DNA from 4 places in the Enterovibrio sp. FF113 genome. Region 4 is predicted to be linked to each of the others. Evidence: predicted binding sites of a transcription regulator. Region 4 holds the regulator's gene; each other region holds the start of a gene.

Region 1 (7,439 bases), on a different contig from region 4:
TGGCTCCAGTGTAAACCATGGTAAACAGAAAACCATGATCTTACCGAGGGGTAATAATACCGAACAACATTTACTTAACTCTGAGCATAAAAAAAGCCCCTTTCGGGGCTTTTCAGTAAATCGTTATTTTAGCGCTTAGCAACAGGCTCGACAAACGTCACAGCCATATCCCAAGGCTGCTCAATCCAGCAATCTTGAGCAATGTCGACAACGTAGTCATCCACTAAGTGTTTGCCCGCCGGTTTCGCACATACCGTCACGAACTTGGCTTTCGGGTACATGTTACGAATGACTTCAGCAGTGCCGCCAGTGTCGACCAGATCGTCAACCACGATAAAGCCTTCGCCATCGCCGTCAGCTTTCTTTAAAACTTGCATATCACGCTGATGATCATGGTCGTAGCTCGCGATACAAACCGTATCTACATGACGAATACCCAGCTCACGCGCCAAAATCGCAGCAGGAACCAAACCACCGCGGCTCACCGCGATAATACCTTTCCACTGCTCAGCAGGTAGAAGCTTTTCAGCCAATTGGCGGGTATACATTTGCATGTTGTCCCAGGTGATAACAAACTTGTTGCTCATTTCAGAAAACCTCGGAGGCGATGGTCGCCTTTTAACTCACTAAAAAATATTGCGGCATATTGTGTCTTACATAACGAATTTCAGCAAGAACAGGGCAGCCAGAACCCAAATACTGATAGGTACATCACGTCCCTTACCACTAAACGCTTTGATTGCGCAGTAAGAGATAAAGCCTAAACCGATACCGTGTGCAATTGAGTAGGTCAACGGCATCAGTAAGCAAACAACCACAACGGGTGCCGCTTCTGTTAGGTCACGCCAGTTAACGCTAACCAAACCAGACATCATCAAAATAGCCACGTAGAACAAAGCACCTGCTGTTGCGTAAGCAGGCACCATACCCGCCAATGGCGAGAAGAACAGTGCAAGCAGGAACAAGATACCGACCACAACAGCGGTCAACCCCGTGCGACCACCAGCAGCAACGCCTGACACACTTTCAATGTAAGACGTCGTATTTGACGTCCCCAGCATGGCACCCACAGTGGTTGCAGTACTGTCCGCCAACAGCGCACGGTTCAAGCGTGGTAGTTTACCATCTTTGTCCATCAGGTCCGCTTTTTGTGCCACACCCACTAAGGTGCCAGCTGTATCAAACAGGTCGACGAAAAGGAATGCAAACACAACAGAAATCATGCCGACTTCAAATGCACCGGACAAGTCCATCTGCATGAAGGTTGGAGCAAGACTTGGCGGCGCAGACATTATGCCACCGTACTGAACGTTACCTGTCGCAACAGCAATACCTGTCACAACAAGAATAGCAATCATCACTGCGCCTTTAACGCCGCGATTCACCAAGCCAATGGTCAGGAAGAACCCGAGTGCTGCCATTGCAGGTGCAAATGAGGACAGATCTCCCATGGACACCAAGGTTGCTGGGTGTGCCACAACGATGCCGGAGTTTTGCAGCGCAATCAGCGCCAAAAACATACCGATACCGGCAGAGATACCTGTTCGTAGAGAAAGAGGTATGGAGTGAATAATCAACTCTCGAACCTTAAACAGGCTCAAAGCGATAAAACACAAACCAGACAAGAAGACCGCACCCAATGCTACCTGCCACGAATATCCCATTTGGAATACGACCGTGTAAGTAAAGAAGGCGTTCAAACCCATACCTGGTGCTTGGGCAACAGGATAGTTCGCAACCAAACCCATCACGAAACAGCCAATTGCCGCAGCCAAACAGGTCGCAACAAATACCGCTCCACGGTCCATGCCTGTTTCAGACAAGATCGCTGGGTTCACAAAAATGATGTAGGCCATTGTCAGGAAAGTTGTCAATCCCGCAATGATTTCGGTTCGAATATCTGTACCTTGCTCTTTTAACTTAAATAGACGCTCAAGCATGGCTTTCGGTTCCTTGGAAAGTGTGTGTATGCCAGTCAATAAGACACGAACGTTTTACGAAAACGTTTGCGTCGAAATTTGACGCGAATCTTACCCGCCACTTCGTGAAATTTCCAGTGTGAATTGCATCACTTAGACTCCGATCGGTGGCGAAACAAGCGACTTATCATCATCCTGATGATTTAGTCAGTTTAAGGCATACATATTAGAGGGGAATTTAGATTAAGAAATGAACAAACCGTAAATCTGAGACGAGCATACCCCCCATTTACTTCAAGGTGCCTGTTCAATCAGAGACAAAGCCAATATTTCAGAATTTAAGACAAAAAAAACGCCACTAAAAAGTGGCGCCAGATAAAAGTCTGATTTCCAAAATGGAAACGAAATATCTGTTAGAGCGGGGTAATTCTTCTATCAGCAAGCCATTAGTTACTTGCTTTTGTATCCGAACGTCGCCGGATAACGAAAATTATTGGTGTATACGGAACTACGATTCCAGTAATGACACGCAGAGTTGCCTTTCATCATTTGTACCTCAAAAAATTCGAATCGAATAAATGCAGCTTTAGTAAAGCTCGGTTCCGTGGAGACGAATAATTTCGGGTTTATCCATAAACAAATGCTAGCGCATGGCTGTGTCTTTGGGCTCACTGCCCATCCAGAAGACGGTGAGATAGTAGCCTTTACGTTATTTAATTACAATACAAAAAGAGATCTAAATCACATTAACTACTGCATATGAAACGATTGTGTAATTAAATTACACAATAAAAACGTCTCGAAAATAATAATGTTATATGTGGCAACAATTTAGGCTCACATGCTTGCAGCGTAACCAGTTAGTTGAAAAAGTATCCATCCCGAAACAACAAAACAATAGAAATAGGGATTGTTATTGATGCTTGTTGACGTAATTCGAAATATCAATATACGCAACCGCGTATTCTTCCTGGTTGCAATCACACTAAGTGCAATGCTACTGCCGATCTACCTCTTTGCCACTCAGAACTACAACAATCTGATGGTCTTTAAAAAGGATGAAACTAAGGTACTGGTCGATAGTGCTCATAGCTTAGTAAAACATCATTATCAGCGTTTTATCGATGGCGAACTAAGTGAAGCGCAAGCCAAGAAACTCGCTCTCAACGCTGTAGCCTCACTCCGCTATGATCAAAATAACTACTTTTGGATAAATGACAGTCACCCAACCATGATCCTTCACCCTATCAAGCCAAAGCTTAACGGTCAGGATTTGACAACGTTTGAGGATAAGGCTGGGAAACGGTTGTTTGTCGAAATGGCACAGGTTGCCACTCAGTCTGGGGGTGGTTTTGTTGACTACTACTGGAGTAAGCCCAGTTCAGACAATCCCGTCGAGAAAGCGTCTTATGTAAAATTGTTCAAACCATGGGGATGGGTGCTAGGCACTGGCATCTATGTGGATGACGTTGCTACCGCGTTCACCAAAGAACTCACCTTTTTGCTCATCAACGTCTTTGGCATATTGGTCATCGTTCTATTGATCAGTGCCGTCATTGGGCAATCTATCGTTGCACCCAGTACGCAAACGGCCAAAGCACTACGAGACATATCAAGCGGAGAAGGTGATCTCAGCCATAAGCTATCACTCAAAGGGCGAGATGAACTTAGTCAGATAGCCCGCTTTTTTAACCGATTTATCGATCAGATCCGTGGCATAGTCAGCGAGATCAACCCAGTCTCTGACACTATCTCTCGTTCGGCAAATGAGATAACCCGTCTATCCGAGACCTCAGAACGCCTTGCCAACCAACAAAGTACGGAGATAGATAGTATTTCTGCCGCGGTCAACGAATTACTTGCCAGTAATCAGGAGATCGCAACGTCAGCAGCCCATGCTGCGGATGAAGCTCAAAACGCAGCAGACGAATGCAATGGCGGGCAAAGCGTGGTTAATGATATGCGCGAGCAAATGTTGGCAATGGTAGATAGCCTTCAAAGCGCCGCAACCGAAGCCACGGTGTTGGCTGATGATTCTAAAAATGTCGGTAAAGTATTGGACGTTATCCGCACTATTGCTGAGCAAACCAACCTTTTGGCACTCAATGCGGCCATTGAAGCTGCTCGTGCAGGCGATCAGGGACGCGGCTTCGCCGTGGTTGCAGATGAAGTTAGAACACTGGCTATTCGCACTCAACAAAGCACAGACGAGATAGAAAACATCATCACGACATTGCAAACACGTGCCACATCGTTAAATAACACACTCGGTACAACACAAAATCTGTCTAAAGCCACCGCAGAACATAGTCAGCATGTCCTCCACTCTCTGACTGAAATTGATGGTAAAGTTTGCGAAATCACCGCCATCAATCAATCCATCGCGTCCGCATGCCACCAAACGGCGGCGGCCACGGAGGAGATCAATGTCAATCTTCACAACCTTGTCGACAAAGGGAAAGAGACGGTAGAACAAAGTCGCGATTTGACTGAGCAAAGCTTGGCGCTTTCGGCAGTTGGCGTTCAGCTTAAAAGCGCTATCGGGCAGTTTAAGATGTAGGCATTTCATACGATATGTAGCGATATGCTTTTAACAAGGCATACTTTTCGGCTGCAAATTCTGTTAGCTTATTGGCATGCAGTACTGCATGCCTTTTTTCATTCTGTGTTTTTCTGGAGATCACCCGTGTCAGAGATCAGCCAATTGTCGCCGCAACCTGTGTGGCAGTTTTTCGACAAAATTTGTTCCATTCCTCACCCGTCAAAGCATGAAGACCAGCTCGCACAATACATTGTAGACTGGGCAACCCATGAAGGTTTGTCGGTGTGTCGAGATGATGTGGGTAACGTCATCATCAAGAAACCAGCAACACCAGGAATGGAAAACCGAAAAGGCGTGGTGCTTCAAGCTCACATAGACATGGTGCCTCAGAAAAACGAAAACACAGATCATGACTTCGTCACCGACCCGATTCGTCCGTACATTGACGGCGATTGGGTAACGGCAGACGGCACAACGCTTGGCGCAGATAACGGTATGGGCATGGCAACCTGTCTTGCTGTACTTGCCGCCAATGATATTGCTCATGGCTCTCTCGAAGTGCTACTCACTATCGACGAAGAAGCGGGCATGACTGGCGCATTTGGCCTCAAAGAAGGCTGGTTAGACGGTGACATTTTGCTAAACACTGACTCGGAGCAGGAAGGCGAAATTTACATGGGCTGTGCAGGCGGTGTCGATACTTCCATTGCGTTCACCCTAGAGCGAGAAGCACTAGGAGAAGGCTATGTGGGTAAAGCACTGCAAATCAAAGGTCTCAAAGGCGGACACTCTGGTGTTGATATTCACACTGGTCGCGCCAACGCCAACAAACTTCTTGGACGCTTTCTTGCCGGTCACGCTGACGATTTAGGCTTACGCCTTATCTCTATTCGCGGTGGTACATTGCGTAATGCAATCCCACGCGAAGCCTTTGCCCATGTCGCTATACCTGCTGAGAATGCCGAAAAATTAGCGTCACTCTTTATGCATTTTGAAACAGTGCTAAAAGAAGAATTGGCGGCCATTGAAACCTCTATTGCATTATCAGTATTAGATAACGAGATCAGCGAGCAAGCACTGACATCTAACGTACAAGGTCGCATCATTGCCAGTATTAATGCCTGTCCTAACGGCGTGATCCGTATGAGTGATGATATTGACGGCGTCGTAGAGACATCGTTAAATCTCGGTGTGATCACCACAGAAGAAAATACCATGACACTGCTTTGCCTTATCCGCTCACTGGGGGATAGTGGTCGCAGTTATGTTGAAAGCATGCTGCGATCATTGGGTGAACTAGCCGGCGCTGAGGTGACATTCTCAGGCGCTTACCCAGGCTGGAAACCAGATCCAGAATCAGAAATTATGCACATCTTCCGCAAAACCTATGAAGACATCTATGGCCGCGTACCGGACATCATGGTGATCCACGCAGGTTTGGAATGTGGTTTGTTCAAAGAGCCATACCCAAACATGGACATGATCTCTTTCGGCCCAACGATCAAGTTTCCGCATTCTCCCGATGAGAAAGTCAACATTGCTACTGTTGGTCTGTTCTGGGAACAAATGATTGCTATGCTCAGTGCCATTCCGGAAAAAGCATAACTGCATTGGATGCGAGCAGATTAACCACGACAATTATTAGTGTGGGCTAACGAAATATTAAGAGCGCCACTTGGCGCTCTTTTACCATTCAAAACTCAACTGCGCGGCCTTGTCTTTGTCTTCCGATTTAAGCCCGACGTTTAACCCTATCAAACGCACACCTCTTCCTTGTTGGCGAGCTAACGCTTCTTTTAAGAGGTCAGGAAATACATTCGTATCGAAGCACCACTGACGATGTTCAACCGAGGTTAACTGAAAATCGGAAAATTTAAGTTTGACCCCTTGGCGCGCAATGTCCATATCAGGACACACTCGCTTTAAACGCGTTTCCATCTCATCATAAAGTGACTCCATGACGGCCAAGCACTCCGCTTCGGTGTGAATGTCTTCTGGCAAAGTCCGCTCCACCCCCACCGACTTGCGAACACGGTCGGTTTCAACGTCTCTTTCATCAATGCCCTGACATCGATTCCATAACGCATGACCGAATTTACCAAATCGCTGAAGTAATAGATTTTGATCAAACTGCTGAACGTCTTCACCTTTAAATAAGCCAAGTTCATGCAGTTTCACCAAGGTCACTTTACCCACGCCTGGAATTTTCTCCAACGGCAAGTTCTTCACAAATGCATCGATTTCATCCGGCGTGATCACATAGATACCGTCAGGCTTGTTTAAATCAGATGCCACCTTGGCGATGAACTTAACGGGTGCCACCCCGGCTGACGCCGTTAATCCGAGTTCCCGTTTAATCGCTTGTCGAATGTCTTCAGCGATAAGCGTTGCTGAGCCTCTAAATAGTGAGCAGTCACTCACATCAAGATAAGCTTCATCAAGGGATAGGGGCTCTACTTTATCGGTATACCGAGCAAAAATGGCTCGAATTTGAAGAGAAACGGCTTTGTACTTGTTCATGTCACCACGAACTACCGTGAGGTTGGGGCAAAGTTTCTTAGCATGTGCCGTCGCCATCGCTGAGCGAACACCATATTTTCGTGCAAGGTAATTACAGGTCGATATCACACCTCTGCGCGTTTCTGAGCCGCCAATGGCAAGAGGAATATCCCGCAACTCAGGGCTATCACGCATCTCTACAGCGGCATAGAAACAGTCCATATCGATGTGCACAATTTTTTTCATGGATAGAGAGCCTGACAATCAGATACTGTATGTATACACAGCAACCGATGCGGTTGTCAATCTTCGAAGCAAAGGTGTTAGGGGCTTTGGAGGCAGGGAACTACCGATAAAAAAGGCCAGTCTGTGACTGGCCCTCATGAGTCAGATGATTCAAATAGATCAAATGATTTGATTCTTCTTCCACTCAGCTGCTTTGGCAGCACGCGCTTCGCGCTTTTGCCTTGCATCACAAG
Region 2 (7,439 bases), on a different contig from region 4:
CGTCTGTGTCTGGTTGACGAAGACGTGGCTCATCAGCCTGGTGTTCTTCTTCTTCGTAGTTATCTGCCGCGAGAAACTGTGCTTCAATATCAGCAACGTTGCCTTTGGTCAATTGCCAAGAATAAATGGCTTGTAGTGCAAAATGACGCGCATTGCGTCGTGCGGCTGGTTTCACGATAACCCCCGTTAGGATTCGATTTGGGACAGGACATTTACCATTTCAAGCGCGCTCAGTGCAGCCTCTGCCCCTTTATTACCAGCCTTGGTACCCGCGCGTTCGATGGCTTGTTCGATGGTATCTACGGTTAGCACGCCGAAAGCAACTGGAGTATCAAACTCTAGTGCTACTTGTGCCAAACCTTTGTTACATTCTCCGGCCACATAGTCAAAATGTGGCGTACCGCCTCGGATCACAGATCCTAGCGCGATAATTGCGTCGTAACGACCGCTTTTTGCAACACGTTGCGCCACTAATGGCAGCTCGTAAGCACCAGGACAACGTACTACAGTAATATTTTCTTCGCTAACTTGGCCCTGACGCTTCAGCGCATCAATAGCACCGTCCAGCAGACTTTCGTTAATGAAGCTGTTGAAACGAGATATAACGATAGCAACTTGAGCATTTGGTGCTGCGAATGCACCTTCGATTACCTTCATGGGCCTTCCTGTGACTTTTTTATCCGGATTAGAAACCGCGGGATTCTAACACACTTTTCTGCAAAGCATCCAGCGCTTATCCCTCTTGGCTCACGCCCTGCAAGGAGGAGGACAGGAGCGGGAGCAAGCGGATGAAATCTGTTTAACATGACTAAAAAACGCAGCGGTTGCTGCGTTTTTCTCTGTACGTTTATTGGCGGTGTATAGCCAGCTTAGTCACAAACGTACTCTACCACTTTCAAGCCAAACCCTGATAATGCATGGTAACGCTTGTTGGCCGAAGAAAGCAGGCGCATTTCGGTCACCCCTAAATCTGCCAAGATTTGCGAGCCCACACCGACACGACGACTGGTGCCTTGCCATTTTGCTGACGCTGGCTGGTCGCCGTTATCTTGCGCTTCAAAAGTACGTACTTTATTGATAATAGCGTCAGAGGTCGATTCTTTACCCAAGATCACCAAAACACCGCCATCGGCGTTAATACGTTTCATGGCATCAGTCAGTGACCAACTTCTTTCCGCTGAACGATCGGAATGGAGCAGATCAGTGAATGTGTCTTGAAGATGTACACGCACCAACGTTGGCTGATTAGACACTTCGCCTTTGAGCAGCGCGTAGTGTACTTGATTATCAATGGTGTCACGGTAAGTAATCAGGTCAAACTCACCATATTCCGTCGGCAATTTACACTTTGCCACACGTTCAATGGTGGTTTCATTGTTATTTCGATATTCAATCAGGTCCGCAATAGTGCCAAGCTTGATGTCATGCTTCTCGCCAAACACTTCTAAATCAGGACGACGCGCCATGGTGCCATCTTCATTAAGGATTTCGACGATAACTGCGGCTGGAGAGCACCCTGCCAAACGCGCCAAATCACAGCCAGCTTCAGTATGACCCGCACGGGTCAACACACCACCATCTTGAGCCATCAACGGGAAAATATGTCCTGGCTGAACCAAGTCAGCCGCAACCGCATTAGGTGCAACAGCGGCATCGACGGTACGCGCTCGGTCGGCCGCAGAGATCCCCGTGGTGACACCTTCAGCCGCTTCAATAGACACCGTAAAGGCCGTGGAAAACTGTGCATTGTTGTCGCTAACCATCAAGGGCAAGCCAAGACGCTGGCAGCGCTCTTTCGTCATGGTCAAACAAATCAACCCTCGGCCGTACATCGCCATAAAGTTAATCGCTTCCGGTGAGATTTTTTCGGCGGCGATAATCAGGTCGCCTTCGTTCTCACGATCTTCGTCATCCATTAAGATGACCATTTTTCCATGACGAATATCGTCAATGATTTCTGCAGCGCTACTGATCGGCATTGTTCTGTCCCTGTTACTGTCAGTGCACATCGGCACGGTATTATTTGTCTACGCGAGTTAGCCCTGAGAGCTAACGACGTTATTTATCTAAGCGAGTTATCTAATAAAACCAGATTCAGCAAGTTTTGCCATGGTAAGCCCACCCGTACCTGCTTGTTGAGCGGCACGATCACCCATCATCAGGCGCTCTAAATAGCGTGCGATAACATCAACTTCAAGGTTAATCTGCTGACCGACGCGTAACACTTCAATGGTCGTTTCAAGCGCAGTGTGAGGCACAATGGTCAGCTTGAAGCGATTGCCATCGACATCATTAATGGTAAGACTAATACCATCAATGGTCACCGAGCCTTTTTCTGCCAAATATTTGGCAAGACTTGCTGGGGCTTCCAACCAAAATTCGATAGCACGGCCTGATTGCGTGCGAGATACCACGGAGGCCAAGCCATCAACATGACCCGACACCATGTGACCGCCAAATCGCGTGGTAGGTAGCATGGCTTTTTCAAGGTTCACGACCTGACCCGCTTGATACGTCGTAAATGCGGTGCGCTGAAGCGTTTCCATCGAAAGGTCAGCAACATAGCCATTACCCGTTAATTGCACGACGGTCAGGCAAACACCATTGGTCGCGATACTGTCACCCAATTTCACATCCGATAAATCCAGATTGCCGCTTTCTACGGTCAGTGAAATGTCTTTGCCTTTTGGTGTGATTTTTCCGATGCGACCAACCGCTTCGATAATTCCTGTAAACATACGATTCTTTACTGCTTTTTCATACGAAGACGCACGTCATTACCCATTTGGCAAACATGCTTCAATTCAAAAGAGGGCACTTGATCCATCGCGGTCAAACCGCCGAAATTCGCCAGTGCGCGACCATCTTGCCCGATCAGTTTAGGTGCTTGATAGAGAATAAGCTCATCGACAAGGCCCGCGTTTAGCAGACTACCCGCCAATGTAGCACCCGCTTCCACCCAAAGATGATTAATGCCTTTTGCGGCAAGCGCTCGCAATGCGACATTCAAATCCAGCCCATGTTCATCTTTGGGAACACAAATCACATCAACATTTTCATGCGGATACGACACGTCAGTCGACGCCGTCAACATGATGATCTCACCCTCAAGGGTGAACAAATGCGCGTCCGGTTTAACCTTGCCATGCGTATCGAGAATAACGCGTACAGGTTGACGCAACGAACCGACATCATAGTCAGCTTGAATGCCCTTCGGCAGTTGCGCCCAACGAACATTCAGGGAAGGATTGTCATCCAGTACTGTCTGACTAGTCGAAAGCACAGCACCTGATTGGGCGCGAAAAACCTGCACATCGGCTCGCGCTTCGGGTCCGGTGATCCATTGGCTCTTTCCGTTTGACAATGCCGTTCGACCGTCAAGGCTCGCCGCCAGCTTTAGCTGTACATACGGCAATCCTGTTTTCATCATCTTGATGAAACCCGCATTCAGCGCTTCAGCTTGCATTTGCATCAAACCAACATCCACTTGAATGCCAGCGTCTCGCATGCGCTGAACACCGCGCCCTGCGACTTTCGGATTGGGGTCAACCATGGCGCAAACCACTCGGCTGACACCAGCAGCAATTAATGCGTCGGCACATGGCGGCGTTCTACCATGGTGCGAGCAGGGCTCCAGCGTGACATAGGCTGTCGCGCCTTTTGCTTTTTCACCTGCGCTGCGCAAAGCATGCACTTCAGCGTGCGGCTCGCCAGCGCGAAAATGAAAACCGTCACCAACAATGTCATCATCTTGCGTGATCACACAGCCAACATTGGGGTTCGGTGCAGTGGTAAAGATGCCGCGTTTCGCCAAATCAATGGCGCGCAGCATCATGTCTGAATCAAAAATAGAAAACATGTGATCGCTTACTTTTCCAGACGAGCAATTTCTTCGCCGAAGTCTCTGATGTCTTCAAAGCTATGGTACACAGACGCAAAACGGATATAAGCCACTTTATCGAGCTCTTTCAGCGCTTCCATCACCAAATTCCCTACCATGGTTGACGACACTTCGCGTTCACCGGTGGCTCGAATCGTTGATTTTATGGTGTTGATGGCCTTTTCGATATCGTCCGTGCTGACAGGACGTTTTTCCAGTGCTCGCTGAATACCACCGCGCAGCTTATCTTCGTCAAAAGGTTCTCTATTGCCATTGGTTTTGATGATACGCGGCATCACCAGTTCTGCTGTTTCAAACGTCGTATAACGTTCGCTACACGCCAAACACTGACGACGGCGACGCACCTGATGGCCGTCTGCGACCAATCGTGAATCAATGACTTTGGTGTCATTCGCACCACAAAATGGACAGTGCATCTCGCCTCCTCAAACAATTGACCAACAGTGTACCCGATTTAATCGCAAGGGTAAGCGGTGTTAAAGGAATTTCGGGCACAAAAAAAGCACCCGAAGGTGCTTTTTCAATCAGTCATAACTTACGCGTAAACAGGAAGGCGTTTGCAGATTTCCAACACTTTCGCTTTTGTCGCTTCAATCACTTGCTGATCGTTGATGTTATCCAACACATCACACATCCAGTTTGCCAATTCTTTAGCATCACTTTCTGTAAAGCCACGACGCGTGATCGCAGGCGTACCAACACGGATACCAGAAGTCACAAACGGGCTACGTGGGTCGTTAGGCACACTGTTTTTGTTCACAGTAATGTTCGCAGCCCCCAAAGCAGCGTCGGCTTCTTTACCGGTGATGTCTTTGTCAATGAGGTCAACCAATAGCAGGTGGTTTTCAGTGCTGTTAGAGACGATTTTATAACCGCGCTCTTGGAACTGACCAACCATGGCTTTTGCATTAGCAACAACACGATGTTGATACGCTTTGAACTCAGGCTCCATCGCTTCTTTGAATGCGACCGCTTTTGCTGCGATAACATGCATCAATGGGCCACCCTGACCACCAGGGAATACTGCTGAGTTCAGCTTCTTGTACATGTCTTCGCCTGCGTTAGACAGGATAAGACCGCCGCGAGGACCGGCCAACGTTTTGTGCGTTGTGGTGGTCACAACATGTGCGTGTGGGATGGGTGTTGGGTAAGCGTCAGCTGCGATCAAACCCGCAACGTGTGCCATATCAACAAACAGGTAAGCACCCGCCTTGTCCGCGATTTCACGCATACGCGCCCAATCTACGATTTGTGAGTAAGCAGAAAAACCACCGATGATCATCTTAGGTTTGTGCTCAAGCGCCAGCGCTTCCATTTCGTCGTAGTTGATTTGACCCGCTTCGTCGATACCGTAAGGGATCACATTATAGTGCTTACCAGAGAAGTTTACTGGTGAACCGTGAGTCAAGTGACCGCCGTGTGCCAAGCTCATGCCCAGAACCGTATCGCCTGGGTTCAGCAGAGCCATGTACACAGCGCTGTTTGCTTGAGAACCCGAGTGTGGCTGTACGTTTGCGTATTCTGCGCCAAACAACTCACAAGCACGATCAATCGCCAATGCTTCTGCTTTGTCTACATATTCACAACCGCCGTAGTAACGCTTGCCTGGGTAGCCTTCTGCGTACTTGTTGGTTAGCTGGGAACCCTGCGCTTCCATAACACGAGGACTGGTGTAGTTTTCTGACGCGATGAGCTCAATGTGCTCTTCCTGACGTGCTGTCTCTTCTTGGATCGCGGTAAATAGTTCCGGATCGTAATCAGCAATATTCATGTCACGCTTTAGCATCTGTATCTCCTGACTCAGATTGTTCCCTAGGCTAACGAATGTAACCAAGCTGACCGAATGACTCGTTGAAACAAAGCATCAGGTCAACCTGGTTAATACCTCACAATGGATAGATGACTGTCAATTCAACAACGTCAGTATCCGCGTAGACGCAAACGTTTTAGTCATGACCATCCTATCGCTGCGATTCTACAAAATTTGTTGCGCAACAGGTAGTAGCAATCACATTTTTTTTGTATCAATAAACATGGTCATTTTTCATTCTAGTCATGAATTGAATTCATTTTGACCAAAACAACCGTGTGTAAACCTTTGATCTTTACAGTGCGTAACAAGGCGCTGACACTTGTGAGGCGCCAAATTTGCCCGTCCTCTTTTCTACGTATTGCATAGTCTTTAAGATGCCCTGCTTTTTGATTTATTTTGCATGTCGTTGCGTCATTTTCGCATTCATTCACGACACGTGAATTAGCCGTTTTCTAAGGAGTTGAAACGTTGATCCCACAGCCCAAACATACCACCATTGAAGATATGATCGCCATTTTGTCTGGCACTTTTCTTGTCGCCCAAGGTGTGTACTTTCTTCAGCAAGCAGGGCTACTCACAGGTGGAACAACAGGTCTTGCCCTGCTTGTTACGCAATTCGTCGATCTGTCTTTTGGTACGCTGTACTTTTTATTCAACATCCCTTTTTACATCATGGGCTGGCGACGATTTGGCACTCAATTCGCTTTACGCAGTGTGTTCGCGGGCGGTATGGTCTCGCTGATTGTTGATCATATCTCTCATGTATTTACCATCGGCTGGCTGTCACCGCTCTATTGCGGCTTGATTGGTGGGTTATTGATGGGTGTCGGCATGCTGATGATCTTTCGTCACAATGCGAGCTTGGGCGGGTTCAATGTTCTGGCGCTTATTTGTCAGGATAAATTCGGCATTCGTGCCGGTAATGTACAAATGGCCATTGATCTCGGCATTCTATTGGCATCATTCTTCTTTGTTTCGCCGTGGCTGCTGGCCTGTTCGGTGCTGGGCGCGGTTGTGCTGAACCTTGTGCTCACCATGAACCACAGGCCTGATCGCTACGTCGTGTGCTATTGACTGAACGGCCTCAAATAGGCTCTAGAATAGAAAAGACCGCCAAGCTGGCGGTCTTTTTGTTTGTCTCGCGAGCATTGCGCTAACGCGCAAAGATACAGAAGTACAGAAGTACAGAAGTACAGAAGTAGATTAAATCGCTTCTTCGTCTTCTTCACCGGTACGGATACGCACCACGCGCTCCACTTCAGTGACAAAGATTTTACCGTCGCCAATCTTGCCCGTTTGTGCGGTTTCAACAATCGTGTCGACGCACCGATCTGCTGCATCATCCGATACAACGATTTCTAATTTCACTTTTGGCAGAAAATCCACCATGTATTCAGCACCACGATACAGCTCAGTGTGGCCTTTTTGACGACCAAAACCTTTTACTTCCGAGACGGTCATACCCGTGATGCCGACTTCCGCCAATGCTTCACGTACATCGTCCAGTTTGAACGGTTTAATAATCGCTTCAATTTTTTTCATTTCGCATTCCCTTTAAATACCCGCTTTAAGCTTTAGCCAAGCGTTAGCGCCAATGTATTAATTGTAACCCCACTGCGAAGGCTTCGCGCAGCTTTCACAAAAAAATGAGTGGGTTAAACCAGTGATTTCTTCCATTGTGTGGTTTTGGCTTCTTCACAAGCAAATGGCGGTTGATAACCAGAA
Region 3 (7,439 bases), on a different contig from region 4:
GGTTAACGGTTGTTTGGCATACATTGAGAATGAAGAAATCAGCATTGAAGAGCTGATGACACACATTCCAGGTCCTGACTTCCCGACGTCAGCAATGATCAATGGCCGTAAAGGCATTGAAGATGCTTACCGTACTGGTCGCGGCAAGATTTATCTGCGCTCTCGCGCGGCAATCGAAGTCGAGAAGAACGGTAAAGAAACCATCATTGTTTCTGAAATCCCTTATCAAGTTAACAAAGCACGTTTGATCGAGAAGATTGCCGAGCTGGTTAAAGATAAGAAGATCGAAGGCATCAGTGCGCTACGTGATGAGTCTGATAAAGACGGCATGCGTATCGTGATTGAATGTAAACGTGATGCGGTCGGCGAGGTTATTCTCAACAACCTTTACTCACAAACGCAACTGCAAACCTCTTTTGGTATCAACATGGTCGCGCTGGACAATAACCAGCCACGCCTGTTCGGCCTGAAAGATATGCTGAAGTGCTTCGTGAATCACCGCCGTGAGGTGGTAACACGTCGTACTATTTACGAACTGCGCAAAGCGCGTGATCGTGCACATATCTTGGAAGGTTTGGCGATTGCCCTTGCGAACATCGATGAAATCATCGAAATGGTTCGTAACGCACAAACGCCAGCTATTGCCCGCGAACAACTGCAACTACGTGGTTGGGATTTGGGTACAGTAGCGGTAATGCTTGAAGCGACTGGTGTTGACTCGGCTCGTCCTGAATGGCTTGAAGATGAGTTTGGTGTTCGTGATGGAATGTACTTCCTGACAGAACAACAAGCCCAAGCAATTCTAGATCTGCGTCTGCACAAATTGACTGGTCTAGAGCATGGAAAGATCCTGGATGAATACAAAGAGCTGCTGACATTGATTGGCGAGCTGATGTACATCCTGTCTAATCCAGATCGTTTGATGGAAGTCATTCGTGAAGAGCTTGAAGCGGTACGTGATGAATATGGTGACGAGCGTCGCACTGAAATCACTGCAGCAAGCCATGACATCGATATTGAAGATCTGATCAATCAAGAAGATGTTGTTGTCACACTTTCTCATGCGGGCTACGTGAAGTATCAGGTTCTGTCTGATTACGAAGCGCAGCGTCGTGGTGGTAAAGGTAAGTCAGCAACACGCATGAAAGAAGAAGACTACATTGAACGTCTTCTCGTCGCGAATACTCATGACACCATTTTGTGCTTCTCAAGCCGTGGTCGCATGTACTGGTTGAAGGTTTATCAGCTTCCATTGGCATCACGTACTGCACGTGGCAAGCCAATTGTTAACCTACTTCCTCTTGAGCCGAATGAACGCATTACTGCGATTCTGCCTGTTAAAGAGTACTCAGAAGACAAGTTTGTCTTCATGGCAACCGGTGACGGTACTGTGAAGAAAACGCCGTTGACTGATTTCAGCCGTCCACGTAGCGCAGGTATCATTGCTGTTAACCTTCGTGAAGGTGATTCGCTAATTGGTGTTGATATCACCGATGGCACGCGTGACATCATGTTGTTCTCTTCGTATGGCAAGGTTGTTCGTTTCTACGAAAGCCCTGTTTATGATGAAGAAGGCAATGCGAAAGGTGGTGTTCGTGGCATGGGCCGTACAGCGGCTGGTGTTCGCGGTATTAAGTTGGCTGAAGGCGATAAAGTGGTTTCACTTATCGTTCCGAAAAACGAAGGCGATGTACTGACTGTGACCGAAAACGGTTACGGCAAGCGTACTGAACTTGGCCAATACCCAGCGAAGAGCCGTGCGACTCAAGGCGTTGTGTCTATCAAGGTTTCTGAGCGAAATGGTTGTGTGGTTGGCGCTGTCCAAGCGACCGACGGTGATGAGTTTATGATGATCACCAACGCAGGTACGCTAGTTCGTACTCGTGTTGCTGAAGTCAGCCAAGTGGGTCGAAATACCCAAGGTGTCACTCTGATCCGCACCAGCGAAGACGAAAAAGTGGTTGGTCTCCAACGCATCGATGAGCCAGAAGAAGAACTAATTCTGGATGAAAACGGCGAAGTTGTAGAGCAAGCACCTGCTGAAGCATCAGAAGCAACATCTGACGATGCGACAGTAGAAACACCTACAGACAAGCCTGAAGACGAAGGAACTGAAGACGAAGGAACTGAAGAGGAATAATCTTTCCTTTCATCCTCTGTCATAGAAAAACGCAGCTTAGGCTGCGTTTTTTTTATCTTCTTTCTAAAGGTCAAAGAAAGTCGAGCATATTTCCCGTTCCAATCCCTTAAAAAAGGTGATAAAACAAAACCAATACGAATTTTTTTTGGCTTTCTTTCTCACCTGATACAGGGCGCTGTCGGCAAAAAAATCATCCGACTCACAGGTCGAAAGTCACTATTAAGCGATTAAACGCAGGAGCATTGATAAATCATGGAAAAGGTACATAACTTCTCAGCGGGTCCCGCGATGTTACCGGAAGCTGTTCTAGCAAAAGTTCAGGCTGAACTGATTGACTGGAACGGCACTGGTTCTTCGGTCATGGAGATCTCTCATCGCAGCAAAGCGTTTCTAGCGGTTGTGGATGAGGCTGAGAAAAACCTCCGTGAATTGCTATCCATCCCAGATAACTATCATGTCCTTTACTGTCAGGGTGGCGCTCGTGCTCAGTTTGCCGCTGTACCGATGAATCTATTGGGCAATAAAACGATTGCTGACTACGTCGATGGAGGCTATTGGGCGACGAGTGCGGTGAAAGAAGCAAAGAAATATTGCACACCAAACGTCGTCAATGTATTGACTGATATTGATGGTAAGCGCGCCGTACAGCCTGCAAAAAATTGGAAGCTGAGCGGTGACGCGGCATTTGTGCATTTTTGCCCGAACGAAACGATAGATGGTATCGAAATTCGCGATCTTCCAGAAACGGACAAACCTATTGTGGCTGATATGTCATCTACGATTTTGTCACGTCCTATCGATGTGTCGAAATACGGTGTCATCTATGCGGGTGCACAGAAAAATATTGGCCCTGCTGGGATCACCTTGGTGATTGTTCGTGACGATTTGTTGGGGCGTGCAAAAGAATTTTTGCCAAACGTACTTAATTACACAACCTTGGTGGAAAAAGACTCTATGTTCAACACACCGCCAACGTTTGGTTGGTATCTGGCGGGTGAAGTCTACAAGTGGCTAAAAGAGCAGGGTGGGCTTGAAGTGATGCAAGCGAAGAATGAAGAAAAAGCCGCATTGCTATACGGCTTCATTGATTCGTCTGACTTCTACGTGAACCAAATTCATGCTGACAACCGTTCATTGATGAATGTGCCATTCCAACTGGTTAACCCAGAACTAGACGACGCATTTCTTACTGAATCTGATGCACTCGGCTTGAAAGCACTAAAGGGACACCGTGATGTCGGTGGCATGCGCGCTTCCATTTACAATGCAATGCCATTGGAAGGTGTTCAAGCGCTGGTTACTTTCATGAAAGAGTTTGAAGCGAAAAACACCTAATACGTTGTTTTCACCGATTGAAGAAACCGCCCAATGTGGTGGTTTTTTTTATTTAAAATATCGCGAGTTGTCTTTCGTTACCATCTGTTTTGTTTGCAACTTGTTAAATGTGCTCACTCTGTAGCCATACAGTTCAACCGCATTGCGCAAACGTTTGCTTTTCATTTTTCGCTGTATAAAATGGCGCGCAAATCACCCCCCACAACAGCCACTTAGCTACCTGATTGCTCTGAGTAACAGCAATCACAGAACATGTATTCAGGTAACTTCTTCACCCATTCAGCGTGATGAAGTAAGTGCATTTAACGTAGGTAGTACGCAATGAGTCTTTCTTCAAATTCGGATACTGTTCGTCCATCAGAGTTGATTTACCGCCTGGATGATCGCCCGCCCCTTCCGCAGACGCTTTTTGCTGCGCTACAACATTTGCTCGCGATGTTTGTTGCGGTAGTGACCCCTTCATTGATCATTTGTCAGGCTCTGGGCTTACCTGCCAGTGACACGAATACCATTGTCAGTATGTCTCTCTTTGCTTCTGGCCTGGCATCTCTTATTCAAATTCGAACCATTGGGCCATTAGGGTCGGGTTTACTCTCAATTCAGGGAACCAGCTTCAACTTCTTGGGGCCAATTATCGGTGCGGGTCTTGCGATGAAAGCGGGCGGTGCAGATACCGAAACCATGATGGCAGCGATATTTGGTACCATCATGATTGCTTCACTAACGGAAGTATTCCTATCTCGTGTGCTGGAGCATGCTCAACGTGTGATCACGCCATTGGTGTCGGGGATTGTTGTGACACTCATTGGTTTGACGCTGATCCAAGTGGGTCTGACTTCTATGGGGGGCGGCTATGCGGCGATTGAGAACGGTACGTTTGGTGAATTAAAGAATCTATTACTCGCGGGCTCCGTACTCGTGGTCATCGTGTTGCTTAATCGTATCAATAACCCTTATTTACGTATGTCCTCGATTGTTATCGCCATGACCGTGGGGACACTGCTTGCCTATGTGCTCGGTATGATAAATACAGCACCAGCACAAGATATTGAGTGGGTTGCTATCCCTCAGCCGATGCAATATGGCCTGTCGTTCGATTTCACCTTACTTGTGCCTCTTGTGATTGTCTTCTTAGTCACGTCATTGGAAGCCATTGGGGATATTACTGCAACGTCTGAAACCTCAGAGCAACCAGTATCAGGTCCTATCTACATGAAACGCATTAAAGGTGGCGTGTTGGCGGATGGTGTTAACTCTGCTTTGGCTGCGGTTTTGAATAGCTTTCCGAATTCAACGTTTAGTCAAAACAACGGCGTTATTCAATTAACGGGTGTGGCGAGTCGTTACATTGGTTACTTCGTCGCGGGAATGTTGGTCATTCTTGGCTTACTTCCGGGCGTTGCAACTTTGGTTCAATTGATTCCGGAGCCTGTGTTGGGCGGCGCAACGATTGTTATGTTTGGCACGATTGCAGCTTCAGGCATTCGCATTATCTCGCGTTGTGATTTGAACCGCCGAGCTATTCTCATCATGGCACTGTCCTTCTCCATGGGGTTGGGTATTGCGCAAAAACCAGAGATCCTGCAATTCATGCCAGATTGGATCAGAAATATCCTTTCTTCAGGTATGGCGGCGGGTGGCTTGACGGCAATCATTCTGAATCTTGTGCTACCAATAGAAGACAAGCGCGAAGAAAAACACGAAGAGAGACAAGAAGCGAAATAACACGCTTTGTTAAGAACAGAGGGTAGCGACTACATAGATCACGGTCGCTACCTTACCTCCTTACCTCTTTACCTCTTTACCTCTTTGGATCCTTTTTCTCTTTCGCCCTCCCTCTACGTCACTACCTCTATGAAAAATAACCGTCTCTCACTTTTTCATTTCAGTCTCTATACTGAGAAATTGGAGGTGCCGTTATGTCAAATAGCTCTGAGTCCGCGCACATTGAAGGCGCAGATACTGTTTCCGAATCATCCTCATCAATCGTTAACGACGACATTCAGCAAGCCATTTGCCGATACTGTGATCCCGATGGCGAGAAACATAGTTGCCATGAGCCAGCGGAAGAGTCAGGTTTTTGTTACTGGCATGACGAGAATCTTTCGAAAGAAGTTCCTGGTGTTAAAGAGAAGCTCGAAGCCTATGCCAAAAGCGGCGGCCAGTTGAGAGGTATCATCGTCAAGCGTGGGGACCTTAAAGACGTGAACCTCGTTAGGCATGGCTCAGGTGGTGGTTATGATCTCAGCCATGCTAATTTCTATCGCTCAAACATGACCTGCGCTCACCTTTTCAATGCCAAATTCGATCACGGCAGCTTGATGAAAGCAGACTTACATGACGCCAATATTCACTGCGCCAGCTTTATCAACTGTAACTTGTTGGGTGTGAAGTTAACTGACACCAAAATTGACAACATTAAGATAGGCCACACTCTGCAACAAGAAGCGGAGGGGCGTATCGCAGAAAAGCATCGTGACATGGAAAAAGCGTTAGACCTGTATGAGCAGTCTGAAGAAATATATCGAGATTTACGTAAGGCGTCGGAAGCGAATGGCATTTTCACCATGGCAGGCTATTTCTTACAAAAAGAACTGACGATGCGCCGTTATCAAATGCCTCTATTTTCCACTCAACGAGCCATGTCAAAAACGGTGGATCTTTTTTGCGGCTATGGCGAAAGCCCGATTCGGGTTGTTTTTTTCTCACTTGCGCTCATCGTCATCAGTGCAATGCTCTATTTTTTCACCGGGATACAGTTTTCAGGTGAACCTGTGGGATATTCAGAGAGTCAGGGGCTTGGGGGAAATGCTCAAGCGTTTGCAGAGTGCCTTTATTACAGTGTGGTGACATTTACCACGCTTGGTTATGGTGACTACATACCGATCGGAATGTCGAGATTAGTGGCTGCGACAGAAGCATTCACTGGTAGTTTCACCATTGCCCTATTTGTTGTTGTATTTGTGAAGAAAATGACACGTTAACATTCTGAATATCAAAAAACGGGCTAAAAAACATCAAAGCAGCGGGGGACTAGCCGAACCGCTGCTTTTTCGTTACTCTCGGGGTACGAAAAATTAAGGATCCCAAGTAGTTCAGATGGAGCAATTGACGTTACAACCTATTTCCAAAATTAACGGTGAAGTGAACCTCCCTGGTTCAAAAAGCGTGTCAAATCGTGCTTTGCTGTTAGCCGCGCTGGCAAAAGGCACAACTCGCTTAACCAACTTGCTAGATAGTGATGACATTCGCCACATGCTCAATGCACTCGCGAAACTGGGTGTTACCTATCGTTTGTCAGACGACAAAACGGTCTGCGAAGTTGAAGGTCTTGGCGGTGCGTTTCAAACATCTGAACCGACAGAACTCTTCCTTGGTAATGCAGGCACAGCAATGCGACCGTTGGCTGCTGCATTGTGTTTGGGCAAAGGAGAATACGTACTCACCGGTGAGCCACGTATGAAAGAGCGCCCGATCGGCCATTTGGTGGACGCGCTTCGTGATGTGGGTGCAGATGTCACTTATCTTGAGAATCAAGATTATCCGCCGCTAAAAATCATTAGCGCTGATATCGCGGGTGGTTCGGTAGAAATCGATGGCACGATTTCGAGCCAGTTCTTGACGGCGTTTTTGATGACCGCACCGCTGTTTAGCGGTGACACAGAAATCCGCATCAAGGGTGATTTGGTGTCTAAGCCTTACATTGATATCACGCTGCACATCATGTCGCAGTTTGGTATTTCGGTTGAGCACGACAATTACCAAGTCTTCTTTGTGAAAGGGAACCAAACCTACACAGCACCAGGTGACTTCTTGGTGGAAGGTGATGCTTCTTCAGCATCATACTTCCTTGCCGCTGCCGCGATTAAAGGCGGAGAAGTGAAAGTAACGGGTATTGGCAAGAAAAGCATTCAAGGTGATGTACAGTTTGCTGATGCGTTGGCAGCAATGGGAGCGGAAATCG
Region 4 (7,439 bases):
ACCCGCGCCAATGGCAATCAGGTTGCGGTCAAAGGTGACGGGCTTTTGCCATTTCGCGTACACACGGCGTTTTTGGATAAAGTTCATAATGACCTTTGCAATAATTGGGAATAAACCGAGCAGCACTAACGACAGCAACACACCGGGAGACACAATGCCGCTCAATGAATCAATTTGTGCCAATTGCGTACCGGCGTTGATGTAAACCGCTGTACCCGGCAACATGCCGATTTGGCTCACAACGTAAAACGTTAGCGTGCGGATTGGCGTTAAGCCCATCAGCAGGTTGATAATGAAAAACGGAAAGACAGGAATTAAACGAAGTGTCAGCAAGTAGAAAGGACCATCATTTTTGATGCCTTCGTTAATGGTCGAAAGCTTGTTGCCAAACTTGTTTTGAATAGAGTCTTTCAATAAGAAACGGCTTACCAAAAACGCGAGTGTTGCGCCAATCGAGCTGGCGAAAGAAACCAGCAGTAATGCCCACCAAAACCCAAACAAAGCCGCACCGAGTAGTGTTGCGATTGCGGCACCGGGAAGAGAAAGGGCAGTCATGGTGATATACACCAGGAAGTAAACCAAACTGGCTGTGAGGAAATTCTGTGAAATGGAGTCTTTCAATGCTTCATGCTGAGCTTTGGCATTGTCGAGTGTAAAAAGTGCACCCAGATCAAAAGCAAACCAAGTTACAAATATGGCGGCAATGACAAAGATAATGCTCAACTTCTGTTTGTTCATTTGAAATCCTTTCGTAATAACGTTGTTCAACACCGTCAGGAATGTTCGTACTCTGTGAAATTAGTCACTGTGTTAACTATGGCAAAAGTTTAAAACTGGATTAAGAAAAAACGTATTATCTCAATGAATTAATACAATTATTTACCGACTCTGTGACCCGACAAGCTTCTTGCGAAAATCGACAACACGTGACACACAAGTGTCCGGCCGTTCCGTAATTTTGCTTGGTGATAAAGACCTGAGGGCAGAGAAATTAATTACATGCTTCATCAAATTTTTCGATGCTAAGGGCATTTTTAGGTTGCTCGGCCAGAAGGGAGTGTACGGTAATTTGATGAATATTAATGATTTAACTTTAGGAATGGGTATGACGATAACGAATGCATGTTGGTGGAATTTTCGAGTTGTAGCGGTGATTTATTGTTGATTTAAAGAATGGCCGTCACGACAGTCTGAAAGGCGCAGTCGTAGGCGTGGAGAAACCACAAACTAGAGGCAGTACTTAGAATACTGAACAATAAGCAAAGACAAAGGAACAATGGCTAGGGTAGTTGCACCACCGATATGGTAGTTCCTGTGCCAATATCGCTGCGCGAAACTGTTCATTTTTAAACCCCATATAACAACGGTCGCGTTAATGCCAAAGAAGACAATGACCAAGATCGTTAAAAATGAAGGGGCAAACATACCCTGTTCAAGGGCTGCATAAAACGAGATCGGCAATAAGAAGCAAAAAAATACTGCCCACTTGAATCGTCTAGGCCATTTGCGAAAATGGTCTCGAAATATTCTGTCTATTTGATCGGGAAACGGCTTGCTGTAATGCATCTCATTGTTGCCATTCATCTATCTTGTCTTTTTGGCTTAGTTCAAATTTCGAACAATTGATAATCAACTGAGTGCATTTGTTGTCATCACTGTGACATATGTCACATTAATGGTGTTTTTGAGGTTTTTTGGCGGTTTAATACAGATCTGAAGAAATTTGAGTATTTTTGACTGAAAACATAGCTTGTCCCGCAGCCAATAAGCAATGGAACATGATGTTATTTTCGGTTTAGTGAACCTTATTGTCGTAAAAATGCAGTAGGAAGTGTCATGTTTTGACTGTGAATACAGTATGGAGTGCGATTAGGTTGGCGTTGATAGGGTACTGGTGACAATTAAAACTGAGAAAATGGATATCTAGACCAGTCAGAACAATCTCAAAAAAGAGTGTTGTACTGACTGGATGAAAGCTGGGTTTGAGGCGTTACTGGTGCAAGGTTTGCAAAAGTTCGTCACGGCGTTGAGGCGTAATCACTGACCAGTGTTTACCTTCTATCGCGCCTTCCAGTGCCCAAAGTAGTTCAAGGCTAAGCGTATCTTGGTGTGATTTCTGCAAAGCTCGATAAGCTTTCACGGCGCCCTGTGTTTGCAACTGTTCGACAGAATCGATACCTGCTTTTTTTAGCATTCGCTCTGTGGCGAGTCGCAAGTTTGGCAGATCTTTGATACGCGTTGGCGCCGCCGTCTTTTTTTCTTGCTGATCGTCTCTGGCAATGGTGAGTGCTGTCGTGGCATAGGCCATTAACTCGTCAGATTTTACCCACCAATTTTCAGGCACAGCATAGTATTTAGTCACAACAGGGAAGCCGCGTTTTTTGTAGACGTAAGGGCTCATCGCCAGATGTTTGAATTCAGCTTCATTCGTTTGACCAGCACGAAGGTGAAGCTGATCATTAACAACCAGTGCGAACATTGTCTCATCGCAAAATACACCAAACCCACCAAACATAGAGCGGGATTTGATTTTGCCAAGACATTCGAAGAACTTCAGTGTGTTTTTTAGCGTTGGTTTATCCATGTGACTAATTCTCAATCAATACGTTCCTGGATGAATGGTCAAGGAGCAACGTAGCAAAGCTAATTCAGAGAATTGTCAACGAACCAGAAATATCCGGTATGTGAATGCTAACGTCATCGGTAGCTCCGCTACCACCAACACATAAAATCAGTGTTGTGAGGCCGGAAGCTTTGCGTCCCACGCTTTCGCGATGGTTTGCCTTTTTCTTGACGGGTTTTAGCTTAACTGAATCGCATCATTTTGTCGTTATTGCTGGTCTCATAAAGTGTGATCTTGGTTCAGATAGAATCTTATTGATGTGATTGATAATATCCGGTTGTCTTTGTAATTGAAGTATTTTTGACCAAGATGACTACTTTATATCTGGGTTTAAGGGTAGCACTAGAAAACTAGGCAATTTACCCTTTAAGAGGTGAGTCGCAATAATGAGGTTGAGTCAGTCGGAAAACTTGCCAGTTAATAAAAAAGCCCAACCAAAAAAAAGTGGTCGGGCTTTTAGAGAAGTACCGCGAGAGCGTGTATTTTACTCGGCGTTAAGATTTTTCACCGAACTGCGAATGATGAGCTCTGGTTGCATAACAAAAATCTGCTGTTCGTTCTCTTTATTGGCGAGACGTTCCAATAATAGTTTGATTGCAGTTTTACCCAGTCGATTTTTCGGCTGATGAATTGTCGTCAACGGTGGTGAGAAAAATGCGGCTAGATCAATGTTATCGTAGCCAATAACAGAAATGTCGTTAGGAATGTCTAACCCGGCCTGACGGAAGGTACTGATTGCAGCCAGTGCCATGATGTCATTAAAGCAAAAAACAGCCGTTGGGCGGTCTTCTTGGGCCAATAATGCTTTTGCCGCTTCAACTGCGGAGTCACACTCAAAATCGGCTTCTACAATCCAGTTCGGATTTTCTTCAATGCCAGCTTCTGCCAACGCAGTTCTAAAGCCTGCCAAGCGCGTCTGACAGGTGAGTTTATCTAACTGACCTGAAATACAGCCGATTTTGGTATGGCCGTTGTCTACAAAGTACTTGGTCGCGATATAGCCACCGAGTTCGGCATTATCTTGAATGCAGTCGGTGTTGACATGTTGCGTGCCCCAATCCATCACAACCATCGGCAGATCTTTCTTTTTCTCTAATAGAATAAGAAGTTCTTCATTCAAGTCAGAGCACATCACCAACAGGCCATCTACGCGTTTTTCTGCCAACATGCGCAGGTAGTCGCGTTGCTTCGCTAAGTTACCTTCGGTGTTACACAAGATAAGCGTGTAGCCTTCTTTGTAGCAGTATTCTTCTACCCCATGTACAACTTCCGCAAAGAACGGATTGGTAGATTTGGTGACCAGCATGCCAATCGTGCGCGTTGAGTTACATTTCAAGCTGCGCGCAACTGCACTCGGTGCATAGTTTAAGTCGTCGACTGCGGCCCATACTTTCTTGGTTGTGTTTTCTGCGACAAAGCGTGTTTTATTGATCACGTGTGAAACGGTTGTCGTAGATACACCAGCCATGCGTGCGACATCTTTAATTGTTGCCATTGGGTAATCTTCTTATCGTTTTCATTAGCAGCTTGAGAAATAGAGGCTGCTCAACATGTTTACGCCGCTATGCTAAGCGGCGTAATGGATTCGTTCTTTCTATAGGCGGAGAGACGGACTCTCATCCCCTTGTCGTCGAGGTTTCATCGACACTGCCAGCAACTTGCTTTCCATCAAGTGTGGGAGAAGGGGGGAACGCTGCGGCGGCACTATGACGAGGCGTTTGTAATGTTACAGAAATTTCTCAATGCCAATCGCTTGCGTTCACAGTTTACTGGCTCATGACCGCGCCCGCAATTATTCAATTGAAGCGACTCGCGTAAGCTTGATGCGTATCAAGCTTGCGAAATAGCGGGTTTTTTCTGTTTTCCAAGCTCAAAAAAAGAAAAAACCGGGCTTGCCCGGCTTCATTTATCATAACCAAACACTTCAAGATGCTTGTTTAGCGAGAATTTGTTTGGGTATAGATAGGCACCTTTTTATTCGCCTTTAAGGAACAAAAGATCCAGTGTGATAAATGCAGTGAGCAATGCACCCGCGGCTTTATAAAAACCGAATTGATCAAACTGGTTTAGCGATTTTTGGAAACTACCTAGCCACGGCATGACCATGGTTTCCAAAAATACTTGCTGTTCTTGCATCATGGATTCTTGTTGGTCTTCTTCGGTTTCTTTGTTGGCAAGAATGACCAAGTTCCCTATGAAATCAAGCACAACCGCAAGATGGTCAAACGGTTCATTGAAATCTTTACGTTGAGCAATGCCGTACTTTTCCATCCATTGACCCATCTCTTGCGCGGGCTTATCGTTCAACAGACCGGTTTCACCAATATAAATAGACGCATAAGGCAATGCGCCTGTTTTTGGTGTACTGAGGAATAAACCACAGAAATCAGCGGCTAGCTCGAGTTGTGCATCTTCGCGGAGCTTTAGCGCGGCAAGCGCGTTGCGAAATTCAACGATCGGTGCTTTCAATTCCTCGGTCATGGCTAACGCGGAAAAATAGTTATCCATGTTGCTGCCGTGGTAATTATTCAAATCATCTTGCGTTAATTCACTGGCGAAAAGGGAAGACATCCACCAGTAAAATTCTGCACGTTGTTCGTTAATGGCAATAAATTCTTGCATTGTCATTCCGTTAGTTGAAAAAAAGCACTTTAAGTCTATCTAACATAGAGCAAAAAAGGGCAGCTAAGCTGCCCTTTTCTTCATACTGTCTCTTATGCGATATCCATCGCCGGGAACAGTGGGTTAACGCCGTCAACGTTGATTGGGCCGCTGAAGCCAGTAACAGCAGGTATGTTACCTGTGTGCTTCTCAATCTCAACCAGTGCTGTATGCGCAGAGGTTGCTTGCGCTAACTTAGAGGTGCCGATGTCTACAGTCAGTACGTTTGGATCGCCGTAAGTACAAAGTGTACCCGGCTTGCCGCCTTCAAGTGGCGCATACCAAGCACCTTCTTCAATACGACATACGCCAGCTTTATAGTCGTCAGTCACGACTGCGCCCGCAAGGACCTGACCACGTTCGTTGAATACACGAACCACATCACCAGAAACAATGCCACGTGCTTTTGCGTCAGCAGAGTTGATGTAGCAAGGCTCACGACCCGCGACTGCGTAAGTGTCACGGAACGCGTCTGACGAACACAATTGCGAGTGCAGACGGTAGTTAGGGTGACAGCTTTGCATGTGCAGCGGGTAGCTCTTTGACTTAGGACCGCCATGGCTACGCTCAACTTTTTCGAACCACATAGGGTGACCCTGACAGTCGTCGTAACCCATGTCTGCGATTGTCTTACAGTAGATTTCGATCAGACCTGATGCTGTGCCCAGTGGCTCAAGATCAGGTTCATTACGGAATGCTTGGTGACGAACCCACTCGGTACCTTGAGGGAAGGCAATAAATTGTTCTTCTTCCCAGAATTTAACGAAGTTAGGCATGCGAACGCCAATACCACGGCCTTGCAGACGTGCACCGTTATAGATCTCTTCGATCCATTCCATTTTGGTTTTGCCGCCAGTGAACGCTTCTTCGCGATCAAAACGGGTGCACAGCTCGCGGAAGATATCGAAATCGTCTTTCGCTTCAAACATTGGCTCTACGATTTGTTTCATCGCAATAATGCCTTTGTTCGAGTGGTTACCGAATGACTCGATGTCGTTACGTTCGTAAGTTGTCGTTGCAGGCAGAACGATATCAGCAAAACGGCAGCTCGCAGTCCACTGATGGTCAATAGACACGTAGGTTTCCAAGTTACGCCATGCCTTGATCATTCGGTTACGATCTTGGTGCTGGTGGAACAGGTTACTACCACAAGAAATGGCCATCTTGATGTGCGGGAATTTGACTTTTTGACCATTGAAATCAATGGTATCGCCTGGGTTTTCAAGGCAGTCAACAATGCGCGCAATCGGGATGAAACTTGAGTAACCGTTGTAGCTACCGTTGTGGATAGGTTCAACGCCTGTTACTGAGTTGAAGCCAGACATTAGCGGGCCAGCTGAAGTCACGGTACCTGCATCGTTATAGTGCCAGCCGAAACCGAAACCACCACCAGGTAGACCAATTTGTCCCAGCATTGCCGACACAACGACGATCATCCATGCATATTGCTCACCGTGCTGCATGCGCTGCAAACACCAACCCGCCATGATCTGTGTACGACCACTTGCCATGATGCGCGCGAGTTCGCGGATTTCATCAGCTTGAATGCCACAGATTTTCTCTGCCCATTCTGGGGTTTTCGCCACGCCGTCTTTCTCACCCAATAGGTAAGGCAGGAACTTGTCGAAACCTGTGGTGTAGTCAGCCAAGAACTGCTCATCGTGCAGCTTCTCGGTATACAGGGTGTGCGCTATTGCTAACATCAGAGGCACGTCAGTTTGTGGGTTAACCGCAATCTGCTTGCCACCGAAGTATTTGTATGAAGAGGTTTTCACAGGGTCAACGTGGATAACGTTGATTTCGCCTGCTTTCACTTTTTCAGCCAGTTGCTGGTAGTAACCGTAAACGCTGTGGTCTGGGATCTGCCAGCCAACTTGCAGGTTCTTAACCGGGTCATTGCCCCAGATCACGATAGTTTTCGCGTTTTCCAGAACGACAGGCCACGATGTTTGCTGCTCGTAAACTTCCATTGCGCCAGCAACGTAAGGTAGAACAACTTGCGCCGAACCCGTTGAGTAGTCACCCATTTTCGCTAAGAAGGTGCCATGCAGGCCAATACCACGGTGCATCATGGTGCCCGCAACGTTCAGTTTACCGACTGATTGCCAGCCAGTATTACCCGCGTACAGTGCGCTAGGGCCATAGGTGTTCTGAA

The links. The regulator PurR, encoded in region 4, represses purine synthesis genes. The targets are predictions, from matches to a motif close to TNANGNAAACGTTTNCNTNA.
Region 1: the regulator PurR is predicted to act here: its motif matches at 1,995-2,014, upstream of ACED36_RS06235 (NCS2 family permease).
Region 2: the regulator PurR is predicted to act here: its motif matches at 5,835-5,854, upstream of glyA (serine hydroxymethyltransferase).
Region 3: the regulator PurR is predicted to act here: its motif matches at 3,618-3,637, upstream of ACED36_RS13870 (uracil-xanthine permease family protein).

Annotation. Positions count from the first base shown of each region.
Region 1 covers NZ_JBGONO010000006.1:50,630-58,068, forward strand. The annotation lists gene gpt (xanthine phosphoribosyltransferase) at 129-587, opposite strand; gene ACED36_RS06235 (NCS2 family permease) at 654-1,940, opposite strand; gene ACED36_RS06240 (methyl-accepting chemotaxis protein) at 2,839-4,479, shown strand; gene ACED36_RS06245 (aminoacyl-histidine dipeptidase) at 4,606-6,066, shown strand; gene dinB (DNA polymerase IV) at 6,148-7,206, opposite strand; gene nqrM ((Na+)-NQR maturation NqrM) at 7,366-7,439, opposite strand, start outside.
Region 2 covers NZ_JBGONO010000006.1:85,795-93,233, forward strand. The annotation lists gene nusB (transcription antitermination factor NusB) at 1-193, opposite strand, end outside; gene ribE (6,7-dimethyl-8-ribityllumazine synthase) at 187-657, opposite strand; gene ribBA (bifunctional 3,4-dihydroxy-2-butanone-4-phosphate synthase/GTP cyclohydrolase II) at 870-1,979, opposite strand; gene ACED36_RS06405 (riboflavin synthase) at 2,076-2,738, opposite strand; gene ribD (bifunctional diaminohydroxyphosphoribosylaminopyrimidine deaminase/5-amino-6-(5-phosphoribosylamino)uracil reductase RibD) at 2,747-3,859, opposite strand; gene nrdR (transcriptional regulator NrdR) at 3,868-4,317, opposite strand; gene glyA (serine hydroxymethyltransferase) at 4,437-5,687, opposite strand; gene ACED36_RS06425 (YitT family protein) at 6,219-6,788, shown strand; gene glnB (nitrogen regulatory protein P-II) at 6,918-7,256, opposite strand; gene ACED36_RS06435 (GNAT family N-acetyltransferase) at 7,370-7,439, opposite strand, start outside.
Region 3 covers NZ_JBGONO010000016.1:28,458-35,896, reverse strand. The annotation lists gene gyrA (DNA topoisomerase (ATP-hydrolyzing) subunit A) at 1-2,140, shown strand, start outside; gene serC (3-phosphoserine/phosphohydroxythreonine transaminase) at 2,393-3,475, shown strand; gene ACED36_RS13870 (uracil-xanthine permease family protein) at 3,797-5,200, shown strand; gene ACED36_RS13865 (ion channel) at 5,395-6,459, shown strand; gene aroA (3-phosphoshikimate 1-carboxyvinyltransferase) at 6,575-7,439, shown strand, end outside.
Region 4 covers NZ_JBGONO010000013.1:45,261-52,699, forward strand. The annotation lists gene lpdA (dihydrolipoyl dehydrogenase) at 1-738, opposite strand, end outside; gene ACED36_RS12025 (TfoX/Sxy family DNA transformation protein) at 1,991-2,584, opposite strand; cyclic di-GMP riboswitch class I at 2,700-2,794, opposite strand; gene purR (HTH-type transcriptional repressor PurR) at 3,108-4,118, opposite strand; gene torD (molecular chaperone TorD) at 4,598-5,245, opposite strand; gene torA (trimethylamine-N-oxide reductase TorA) at 5,338-7,439, opposite strand, start outside.